Regions from separate parts of the Paenibacillus sabinae T27 genome, predicted to be linked through region 2. Evidence: riboswitches for the same ligand, from Rfam matches in the RefSeq annotation. Region 2 holds a riboswitch; each other region holds the start of a gene.
The links. Region 2 has a riboswitch for cyclic di-GMP ahead of PSAB_RS03040 (transglutaminase-like domain-containing protein). Riboswitches for the same ligand answer to the same signal wherever they lie in the genome.
Positions count from the first base shown of each region.

Region 1: linked by a shared signal. The riboswitch ahead of PSAB_RS21395 (stalk domain-containing protein) and the one ahead of PSAB_RS03040 (transglutaminase-like domain-containing protein) in region 2 are both predicted to bind cyclic di-GMP.
Region 3: linked by a shared signal. The riboswitch ahead of PSAB_RS25885 (glycosyl hydrolase) and the one ahead of PSAB_RS03040 (transglutaminase-like domain-containing protein) in region 2 are both predicted to bind cyclic di-GMP.

Region 1 covers NZ_CP004078.1:4,634,744-4,638,021, reverse strand. Annotated here, with positions in the region: gene PSAB_RS21405 (pyridoxal phosphate-dependent aminotransferase) at 1-203, opposite strand, end outside; gene PSAB_RS21400 (radical SAM protein) at 227-1,126, opposite strand; cyclic di-GMP riboswitch class I at 1,317-1,409, shown strand; gene PSAB_RS21395 (stalk domain-containing protein) at 1,500-3,278, shown strand, end outside.
Region 2 covers NZ_CP004078.1:655,746-659,023, forward strand. Annotated here, with positions in the region: gene PSAB_RS03025 (glycosyltransferase family 2 protein) at 1-479, shown strand, start outside; gene PSAB_RS03030 (GtrA family protein) at 472-942, shown strand; gene PSAB_RS03035 (class D sortase) at 955-1,614, shown strand; cyclic di-GMP riboswitch class I at 1,720-1,800, shown strand; cyclic di-GMP riboswitch class I at 1,873-1,953, shown strand; gene PSAB_RS03040 (transglutaminase-like domain-containing protein) at 1,967-2,776, shown strand; rRNA gene PSAB_RS03045 (16S ribosomal RNA) at 3,085-3,278, shown strand, end outside.
Region 3 covers NZ_CP004078.1:1,094,412-1,097,689, forward strand. Annotated here, with positions in the region: gene PSAB_RS04895 (UDP-glucose dehydrogenase family protein) at 1-74, shown strand, start outside; gene PSAB_RS04900 (sugar phosphate nucleotidyltransferase) at 226-1,596, shown strand; cyclic di-GMP riboswitch class I at 1,747-1,830, shown strand; gene PSAB_RS25885 (glycosyl hydrolase) at 1,843-3,278, shown strand, end outside.

The sequences.
Region 1 (3,278 bases), 1.3 Mb from region 2:
GGAAGAATACCGGAATTGGGTGTGTAATGCGTATGGCCGCGATCCATGGCTTTTTTGGCGGCGTCAATAATATGCTCTGGAGTATCAAATTCAGGTTCGCCTATTACAAAACTAATTACATTGTCTAATCCTTGGGCCATATCATACATTTTTCTGATTTTAGCCGGTTCGATGCTTGCGATCTTTGATGATAATTCTTTCATTCCTGATCTCCTTCCTCCACCCATTATCTGGGGATTGAAACCGCTCCTTCCACACCTTTTTGCAGGTGACCGTCTAAATATTCGACCCCAATGGAGTTTAAGCCTTCTTTTAGTGCCGCAATCATTTCATCTTTCTTGTCTGGGAGCATACCGCGAACGGGTATTACATTGGAGGTATGGAGACCGAAGAAAAAGGTATGGTCCAGGTTCAGTCCGCTTAACATTTCGATTTCCTCTTCAATATTTTGGCGCAAGGTATTTTCTATAAAAAGCCCTTCTTCTACTTCTTCATCCAGCGGGCTGCCGGGATCCACATGTAAAGTGGCAATAAAGATCAGCTTTGGCTTAACTTCATTTAGCAGTTTGCTGTTTGCTTTTGCATTTTCCCGTGTTTTTTCGCTGCCGGCTCCTCCGATGATAATATTTACACTAAAGTCCATTCCAGCTTCGGTTAAACGCTTTAACTGTACTTTGGCTTCATCCACCGTAAATCCTTTATTAAAATGTTCCACTACCTCGGGCATACCGGATTCCAGGCCGATATTGAGGTCGTTAATCTTTAAGGCTCTTAATTCTTTAAGCTCTTCATCGGTTTTATTTTTAATGTTATTAACGGAGGCATACATCGCTATAGTCTGAACTTGAGGCAGAATTTCATTGATTTTAACCGCAATGGATTTAAGCCGGTCTGCACTCAGGGCAAAAGGGTCGGCATTGACTAAAAATATACGGTTTACTTCAGGATACATTCGTTTGGCTTCCCATAAATCATGCTCAATTTGTTCCAGCGTTTCGACATGAAAAGGCACATCGCTATACATGGTACAGAAGCTGCACTCATTATGGCTGCATCCGACAGTGACTTGCAGTAATAGCGAATTCGCTTCAAAAGGCGGACGGTAAACGGGGCCGGTATACTTCATTTTCTCTTCTCCTTTGTACATAGCACTGATTTCTATAAGTTTACAATTATACGGCTATCTGAGGTAGTACGTACTTTAAAGTGCGTATCTCAAGTGAGTGACAAACAAAATATTAATTGGTAAATTTTAAATCTGGATTTATACTGAAAAAAGAAGTGCAAAAGAACTATAAGAAATCACGAAACAAGTGATTGACCAAAGGCAAACTCGTTCGAAAGGCGGGGGCGCAAAGCCACGGGTCTTCCGTTATAGTAAGCTATAACCAGACAGCCGGGTTGCTCAGAGGCTTGTTTTTTTGCGTGTTCTTACAGCAGAAGAAAGGAATGGTTCAACGAAAATGAGACGAATCTTTTGGAGTGTGCTTGTGGTCTGGATGCTCGTTGCATTAACCGAAATGGAAACAAGGGGGATGGCTGCGAGCGCAGCAGCAGGGCAGAACTACACATGGAAAGACGAGGTGACGAAGTTCAAAGTCGGACCGGTTGATTTTCAAGATCTCAAGGATGCTGATATCGCTGGCCGCTACTTAACCTGGACTATAATTCAAGATCACTATGATTCGATTTATGTTTTAAATTTGGATAACGGAAAGACGGAAAGATTGACTACCGATAAGACCCACAAATATAACCCGGTTCTAGCGGATACCATTCAAGGCCCAATGGTTCTTTGGATTCAGAGTAATGAACTCCATGGAAGTGATATATGGGGATACAATTTGAAAAGTAAGGAAAAAAAGAAACTGGTTGACGGCGGGTCATCCTCGCTAACGGAGCCCGTTGGAAATGGCAATTATCTGGCATGGGTTGATCATTACAAAGTCCAAGTTCTTAATTTGGCAAGCGGTGAGTCGGAGGAGATCGAGGAAGGGAGTAATCCTCAGCTGGGTAAGGGCCGGCTTATCTATCTGTACCGATCCGATGAAATTAGAGCCTATGATTTGGGTTCAAAGAGTGAAGATCATTTTTACGGAGCCAGCTTTCCGCATGATTATTCGTTCAATGGCAAATACATTGTGCTTAAGACCAAGCTTAGGGAAAATCAGGGTTATGTTGAGCTGAACGCAACCACTCCGTCTGAGAAGGGAATCGTGCTGCAAAAAGATTCTCCTTACAAATTGTCAAAAGTATTCACAGGGTTGTCCTATGGCATTTGGGTTGAAAAAGGAGAGGGAGATCAAGCAAAGGTAACAGGTGTAGACCTTTTGCATAAGGAGTCTTTTTCGATACCGCTGGAAGCGACATACAATCATGTACTCGGACTCTCCGGCGATACGCTGATTTATTTAAATAAAGGCGGTTTTATCGTCAAAAGAACCATCATTCCTCCGAGTACCCGTGCAGACCGGAATGCAGAACCGATTCATGTCGTTATGGATGGGGTAGAGGTTCCCCTGCGTACGGCCCCGATTTCGCTTAACAATAGCACCTATGTCGAGTTTCGTTCCCTGTTCGAGCGGATGGGGTTCGGCATTAAATGGGATAACAAAACGCGCCAGATCACGGGCACCAAGGGAAGCCTGGTAATTAAACTGACTATTGACAAGAAAGAAATGGTTGTTAATGGAAAAGTTATCAAAACCGATTCTGCGCCGGTTACTCGGGGCGGTACAACCTATGTCCCTCTTAGGCTTATTGGTGAAGCGGCTGACCGTAAAATTAGCTGGAATAGAGCAAAGCAGACGGTGTACATCAGCCTGAAAGATACAAAGGATACCCTGTATAACGAAGACGGCAGCATGCGGTATCATGGCGGGCTGGTAGACGGTATCCGTGAGGGGTATGGAACGCAATACAACGAAAACGGACGTGTTTTCTATGAAGGGGAATGGAAGAACGATAAAATGGATGGCGAAGGGAAAATGTACTATCTTTTCGCTGACGAACTGTACTTCGAAGGAACGATGAGAAATGGCAAGCAGGTGGAGGGCATCGAATATTATCCCGGCGGAGGACTTCGGTATAAAGGTTCTTACAACGAATCGGGCTTGCATTGGGAGGGGCTAGAGGTGGTTCTGAATCGAAGTACTGGTGAATATCTCGTCGTAGAAATAAGCCAGGGAGGTCGAGAAGGAAAGGCAATCTGGTATTACGCCAATGATGAGGTTAAAATTGAGGGGGATTTTGCGGACGACCGGTTTATCAACGGCACC
Region 2 (3,278 bases):
ACCGCTATGTCAGAGGTCTTGTCAGCTGGGTCGGCTTCCGTCAGACGATGGTGGAGTACGTTCGCGAAGAGCGTTTTGCCGGGGAAACGAAGTATCCTCTCAAAAAAATGATCCGGTTTGCGCTCGACGGCATCACGTCCTTTTCGCACAAACCGCTCAAAATCGCATCTTATCTCGGATTTTCGCTCTCTTTTTCCAGTTTTATCTTTCTGTTCTTCGTCTTGATGCAAAAATGGTTCACCTCCCGCACCGTGCCCGGCTGGGCCTCCATTGTAGGGGTGAATCTGCTGTTTAACGGGATTGTACTTATGATTCTCGGGGTAATCGGGGAATACATCGGCCGGATTTACGACGAATCGAAGGATCGGCCGCTGTATATTGTCCGCCGGACCGTGGGCTATACCAGCCTGAAAGAAGAGGAAGCTGAGCTCCTTCGCGAGGAAGCTGGACTTACGCGGAAGGGCGTGCCTCATGAATAACAAAAATATGCGCGGCGAAATCATCCAGTTCGTTAAATTTAATATTGTCGGTCTGCTGAATACGCTCGTCGATATGGCCGTGTTCGCGCTGCTGAATTCGCTCGGACTGTACTATGTCGTGGGCCAGATCATCTCTTATGGGGCGGGAACGGCCAACAGCTTTATTTTAAACAGCAATATAACGTTCAAGGACCGGAAGCGGTCCAAAGAGGACGGGTTCGATTATAAGCAGCTGATGAGGTTTATTGTTTTGAATTTGGTTGTGCTGGGTATATCTTTGCTGCTGATGAGCTTGCTAATCGACCGGCTGGGACTGAAGGAGCTGGTATCGAAGGTACTGGTTACCTTTGTTACGGTCATCATCAATTTTGTCGGCAGCAGAAAATGGGTGTTCGTGAACCCGAAGCAGCCCCTGTCCGTTTCGGGCGAGGCGGTCTCCGGAGGGGATGCGGACCAACGTTAGAGGTGAGATAACTTGCGCAAGCTGTCCTATATCATTATTATTGCGGGCGTTCTGCTGCTCCTGTATCCGAAGGCCAGCGAATGGTTCGAAGACTGGCAGCAGCAGAAGCTGCTGGAGGAAGCGGAACGGAACTTTGAACAAGGAACGAATACGGCTCAGACCTCTGTCGATCCCGACTTGCGGCTCAAATACGCCAAAGTGACGCAGCTGCTTGCGGATGAATCGGTATTGGGCGAAGAATCTGAATCTGCGGATAATAATGGGGCTTCGGACGCCGGCGAGCAAGCGATCGGACTGATTGAGATCGATACGATTGATGCCAAGCTTCCCGTGCTTGAAGGAGCCACCAAAGCGAATATGAGGCATTCAGCCGTGCATCTGACCGAGACCGCTCCGCTCGGAGAAGTAGGCAATGCGGCCATTGCTGCTCACCGCGCTCATACCAAAGGCAGACTGTTTAACCGTCTGAACGAAGTGAAGATCGGAGATACGATCACCGTTAAGACCAGAGGGAAAGTCTATAATTATATCGTTTATGATATTCAGATCGTTGATCCGACAGACATTTCCGTGCTGGAGGGCAATAAAAAAGACCGGATCTTGACGCTGATTACCTGCGATCCGCTGATCAACCCGACCCATCGGCTTATTGTCCACGCAAAACTTCCGTGACTGTAGCGGAAAAATGTTAAAAGAGGCGGATGGAGCAGGTATATCTTCCTATTATTCTATTGTTATTTGATATTGATATGGTAAAATATATGTAGAAAAGCTAAACACGATAAATGGCAAACCTCCCGAAAGGTAGGGACGCAAAGCTACAGGGCCTTCCCGTCAGGATGGCAGCCAGCTGCCGAATGAAGAGGCTTTTTTGTTTGAGTTTTAATATAAATTATGGTATTTATTCCAAAAATAATAAAGATAAAGCTTGTGTGACAAAGGCAAACCTGCCGAAAGGCAGGGACGCAAAGCTACAGGGCCTTCCCGCCAGGATGGCAGCCAGCTACCGAAAGGAGTTTTATCCATGAAGAAGTTGTATGCGGTGATCCTCGCTTTATTAATCGTCGCCGCCTCCGCCGAAGCGACTCCGGCAGCCGCTGCGAGCAGCGGGTCCGAATGGCTGGATGCTTCGGAGTTAAGCCAAGGTGTTGTCGGCATTCAATATAACGTTCCGCAGAACAAGCGCACCAAACTGATGATCACCAAGAACGGCAGCAGCTATACCTACAACCTGTTCGCATCGGAGCCTAATGAATCTTTCCCTCTTCAACAAGGCAACGGTACCTATCGCATCTCCATCCTTGAGAACACCAGCGGCAATAAATATAAAGTGGTGTATTCCGACTCGGTCGACCTCTCGCTAAGCGACCCCAACGCTGTATATTTGAGCTCCGTGCAGAATGTGAATTGGAGTCCCTCGGACAAAGCGGTACAAAAAGCGAAACAATTGACTCAGAACGCTGCCACGGACAAAGAAAAGGTAACCGCCATCTACAACTATATCGTCTCCAATATTAAATATGATTACGCTTTGGCCGCTAATGTAGCCAATGATTATGTGCCGAGTATCGACAATACGCTTGCCTCCAAAAAAGGAATTTGCTATGACTACGCCTCCCTTTTCGCCGCCATGCTTCGGAGTGTGGATGTACCGGCCAAGCTGGTCATGGGCAATAGCAGCTATGTAGCTGAGTACCATGCCTGGAACGAAGTCCTCATCGGAGGCAAGTGGGTCACTATCGATACAACAGTTGATGCGGGCTTGGGCAAGAGCGGCAAGACGGCTCCCCTGATTAAAAGCGCAAGTAAATATACGGCCGTGAAGTATTACTAAGCACAAACAATCCGCTTAACCAATAAGTGGATTGTTTTTTTTTGTGATTTCGGGGTTGCCATATTCAATGAGAAGAGGTATTATAGGTGAGTCGCTCTTGGGAGGCACAAGCGTTTAAAGATAACTTGAAAAAAACTTTTTAAAAAAAGCTTGCGTTTCTGAAGAGTACATGATATATTATAAAAGTTGCTGCTAACGAAAAGTTGAACGGCGGCAAAGAAGTTTGATCTTTGAAAACTGAACAACGAGTGAGTATTAAATGAGAAGAAATTCTCGTCAGTTTGTTTGATTGAGCTATCGGCTCTACCTTTTTGGAGAGTTTGATCCTGGCTCAGGACGAACGCTGGCGGCGTGCCTAATACATGCAAGTCGAGCGGAGTTATGATGGAGCTTGCTCCTGATTAACTTAGCGGCGGACGGGTGAGTAACACGTAGGCAACCTGCCCCTTGGACTGGGATAACTACCGGAAACGGTAGCTAATACCGGATAAGACCTTCTGGT
Region 3 (3,278 bases), 440 kb from region 2:
AATATTATTCGGTGGGACGCCCGCGGATGGGCGGACTCAGCGGCTTGTCTCCAAGCGTGGCAGGAGCGGTATAAGCGGTATATATGGATAAGTGACGAACCGGGTCAGGCGCCGCAGACTCAGGCGAAGCAGGTTCGCCGCGGCGGCGCCGCTACCTTAGGATATTCCGTTAAGAAGCAGGCTGTTCACGGCTGTATCATGACCATTATGAGGGAGGGTATCATTATGAAACTGGTATTATTGTCTGGCGGTTCGGGAAAACGGCTGTGGCCTCTGTCCAACGACTCTCGGTCGAAACAGTTTCTGAAGGTGCTGGAAAGCCCGCTCGGCGAGCCGGAATCGATGGTCCAGCGGGTATGGCGGCAGCTGGGAGAAGCGGGACTTGCGGAATCGTCGTATTTGGCGACAGGGCGCGGGCAGGTGGAGATGATCCAAAGCCAGCTGGGCGGGGATGTCAAGATCATCGTCGAGCCCGAGCGCCGCGATACGTTTCCGGCCATTGCGCTGACGGCCGTCTACCTGTATTCGGTAGAAGGCGTTCGCCCGGATGAGACCGTCGCGATCCTCCCGGTCGATCCTTATGTGGAAGGCTCCTTCTTCGGCTCGATTTCACAGCTGGAGCAGGCGCTTGACGATACCGGCGCAAATCTGGCGCTGATCGGCGTCGTGCCGGAGCATCCCTCGGAGAAATACGGCTACATTATTCCTTCGGGCGGCGCGACGGAGAAAGAGGTAAGACCGGTTAGCGGTTTCCTGGAGAAGCCGGATCGCCTGCGGGCCGAAGAGCTGATCGGACAGGGCGCCTTGTGGAACTGCGGGGTGTTCGCCTTCCGGCTGGGATATCTGCTTAATATTTTACAGCAAAAAGGGCTGCCTTTGACTTACGAGGAGCTGCAGAAGCAGTATAAGCTGCTCTCTTCCATCAGCTTCGATTACGAAGTGGTTGAGAAGGAAGACAAGATCGTTGTCCAGCCGTATGACGGATTCTGGAAGGACTTAGGCACCTGGAATACCCTGACCGAGGAAATGGCGAGCAACCAATTAGGCAAGGGCGTGCTGACTGAGGATTCCTCTACAAGCTGCCTGGTCAACGAGCTTGATATTCCGATCACGGTAATTGGCGCCCAGGACCTGATCATCGCCGCGAGCCCGGATGGCATCCTCGTCACCCACAAATCGGAAAGCCCGCGCATCAAAGAGGTGCTGAAGGGCGCGGAGCAAAGACCGATGTACGAGGAACGCCGGTGGGGCCACTATAAGGTGATCGATTACGTCAAATACCAGGAAAGCAATGAAGTCCTGACCAAGCGGATTTTTATCGCAGAGGGAAAAAATATCAGCTACCAGTATCATCTTAAGCGCAGCGAAATCTGGACCTTTATCAGCGGGGAAGCCAGCATCATTCTTAACGAGAAATTGCACACGGTGAAAGCCGGAGATGTTGTGCGCATACCGGAAGGAACGAAGCACAGCATTCTCGCGTTGACCGATGTGGAATTCATCGAGGTTCAGACCGGATCGGAGCTGGTGGAAGAGGATAATATCCGCATAACGCTGGATTGGAAGGATATTGAACTGCAGCAATTTATCTCGTAATAATGCCTGAATGAGGGATAACCTACTTATTAACCATATAACAAGGCTATTAAACGGGTCTTTTGGCTCATTTATTGAAGAATGATGAAAATCAGTCTTCATCATTAATTGTACACCGTCGATATTTACGGTAGAAGGTTAAGCCTTCCAATACGACAAAGGCAAACCTATCGCGAGGTAGGGACGCAAAGCCATAGGGCCTCTCCATTTCAGAGAGGCAGCCTGGCTACCGAAAGGAAGATGAAATTGAAAGTTCACCGTACGTATCGATTGTTCTGCATGCTGGTAACTCTGTCTCTGCTCCTGTCATTTGTTCCGTTCATGGGCGGAGGAAGCGCATCGACCGTTTCCGCGGCGGCTGCGTCCACAGCGCCGGTGACCCCGGACGCTTCACCCGAAGCGGTCAAGCTGCTGAGTTACCTGTATTCCATTTCCGGAACCCGAATTATCACCGGTCAGCATGACTATCTGGAAAGTCCGGACGAGTTCAACAACAAGCTTCAAGTAACGAGCAGTAGATATGCAGCTCTCCATGGATATGAGCTTGGCGCGATCAACGGCCAAACGGACGGCGCCGTAACATGGCTCCGGCAAAATGTGGTGAACAGCGCCATCAAATGGTATAAGTCCGGAGGCATCGTCGCGATGACGTTCCACGAGAATCTGCCGGGAACATCATACAGCTGGTCCAATGTGCAGATGTCGTTGTCCCAGGCCGACTTCGACAAGTATGTTACACCCGGAACCCCGGAGTACCAAAATCTGATCACTGAGCTGGACAAGGTGGCGGTTTCGCTGAAAACCCTGCGCGATGCCGGAGTGCCCGTTCTGTGGCGGCCCTATCACGAAATGAACGGGGGCTGGTTCTGGTGGGGCAAGAAGACGAATTTTACTGCTCTCTGGAATATTATGTATGACCGTTTTGTCAATGTTCATAAATTGAACAACCTGATTTGGGTGTGGAGCCCGAATGCTCCGAACGACTGGGCCGATCCTTACGCGAAGACTTATCCCGGTGCGGATAAAGTGGATATTCTGGCGGCGGACATTTACAACAAGGACTTCAGACAGAGCTATTATGACGATCTGTTGAGTTTGGCCGCAGGCAAGCCGATTGCCATTGGCGAGAATGGTGAAATGCCCGATCCTGCGATGCTGCCCAAATATCAGAGCAAATGGGTCTTTATGATGACCTGGGGCAAAATGCTCTATGAAAACAACACCACGACTACAATCAAGAGTTTTCTAAACAACGGATTTACGTTAACCCGCGATGAAATTAGTACGGCTCTGGCTTCGTATACGGTGCCAATGCTGTCGGAAAGCCCGACGCCAAGTCCGTCGCCGACACCATCGCCGACACCGACGCCGAGCCCAACACCATCGCCGTCACCGAGTCCAACACCGACACCTACGCCAAGTCCGACACCGACGCCGGTACCATCGCCAAGCCCGACACCAACACCAACACCAACATATACGCCGAACAATCAGCAGTCCGCTGCGGATTCTTCAACCGATAGCTCATCCTTGACCGCGCTGCTGCCTTCGGCCACGCCTGCGGAGCCACGCCATGGCCTGCTGGGCGAATATTTTACCAACATGCAGTTAACCGGGACGCCCGCACTGGTGCGGGAAGAATCGGCCGTCGATTTCAACTGGGGACTCGGATCGCCGGACAC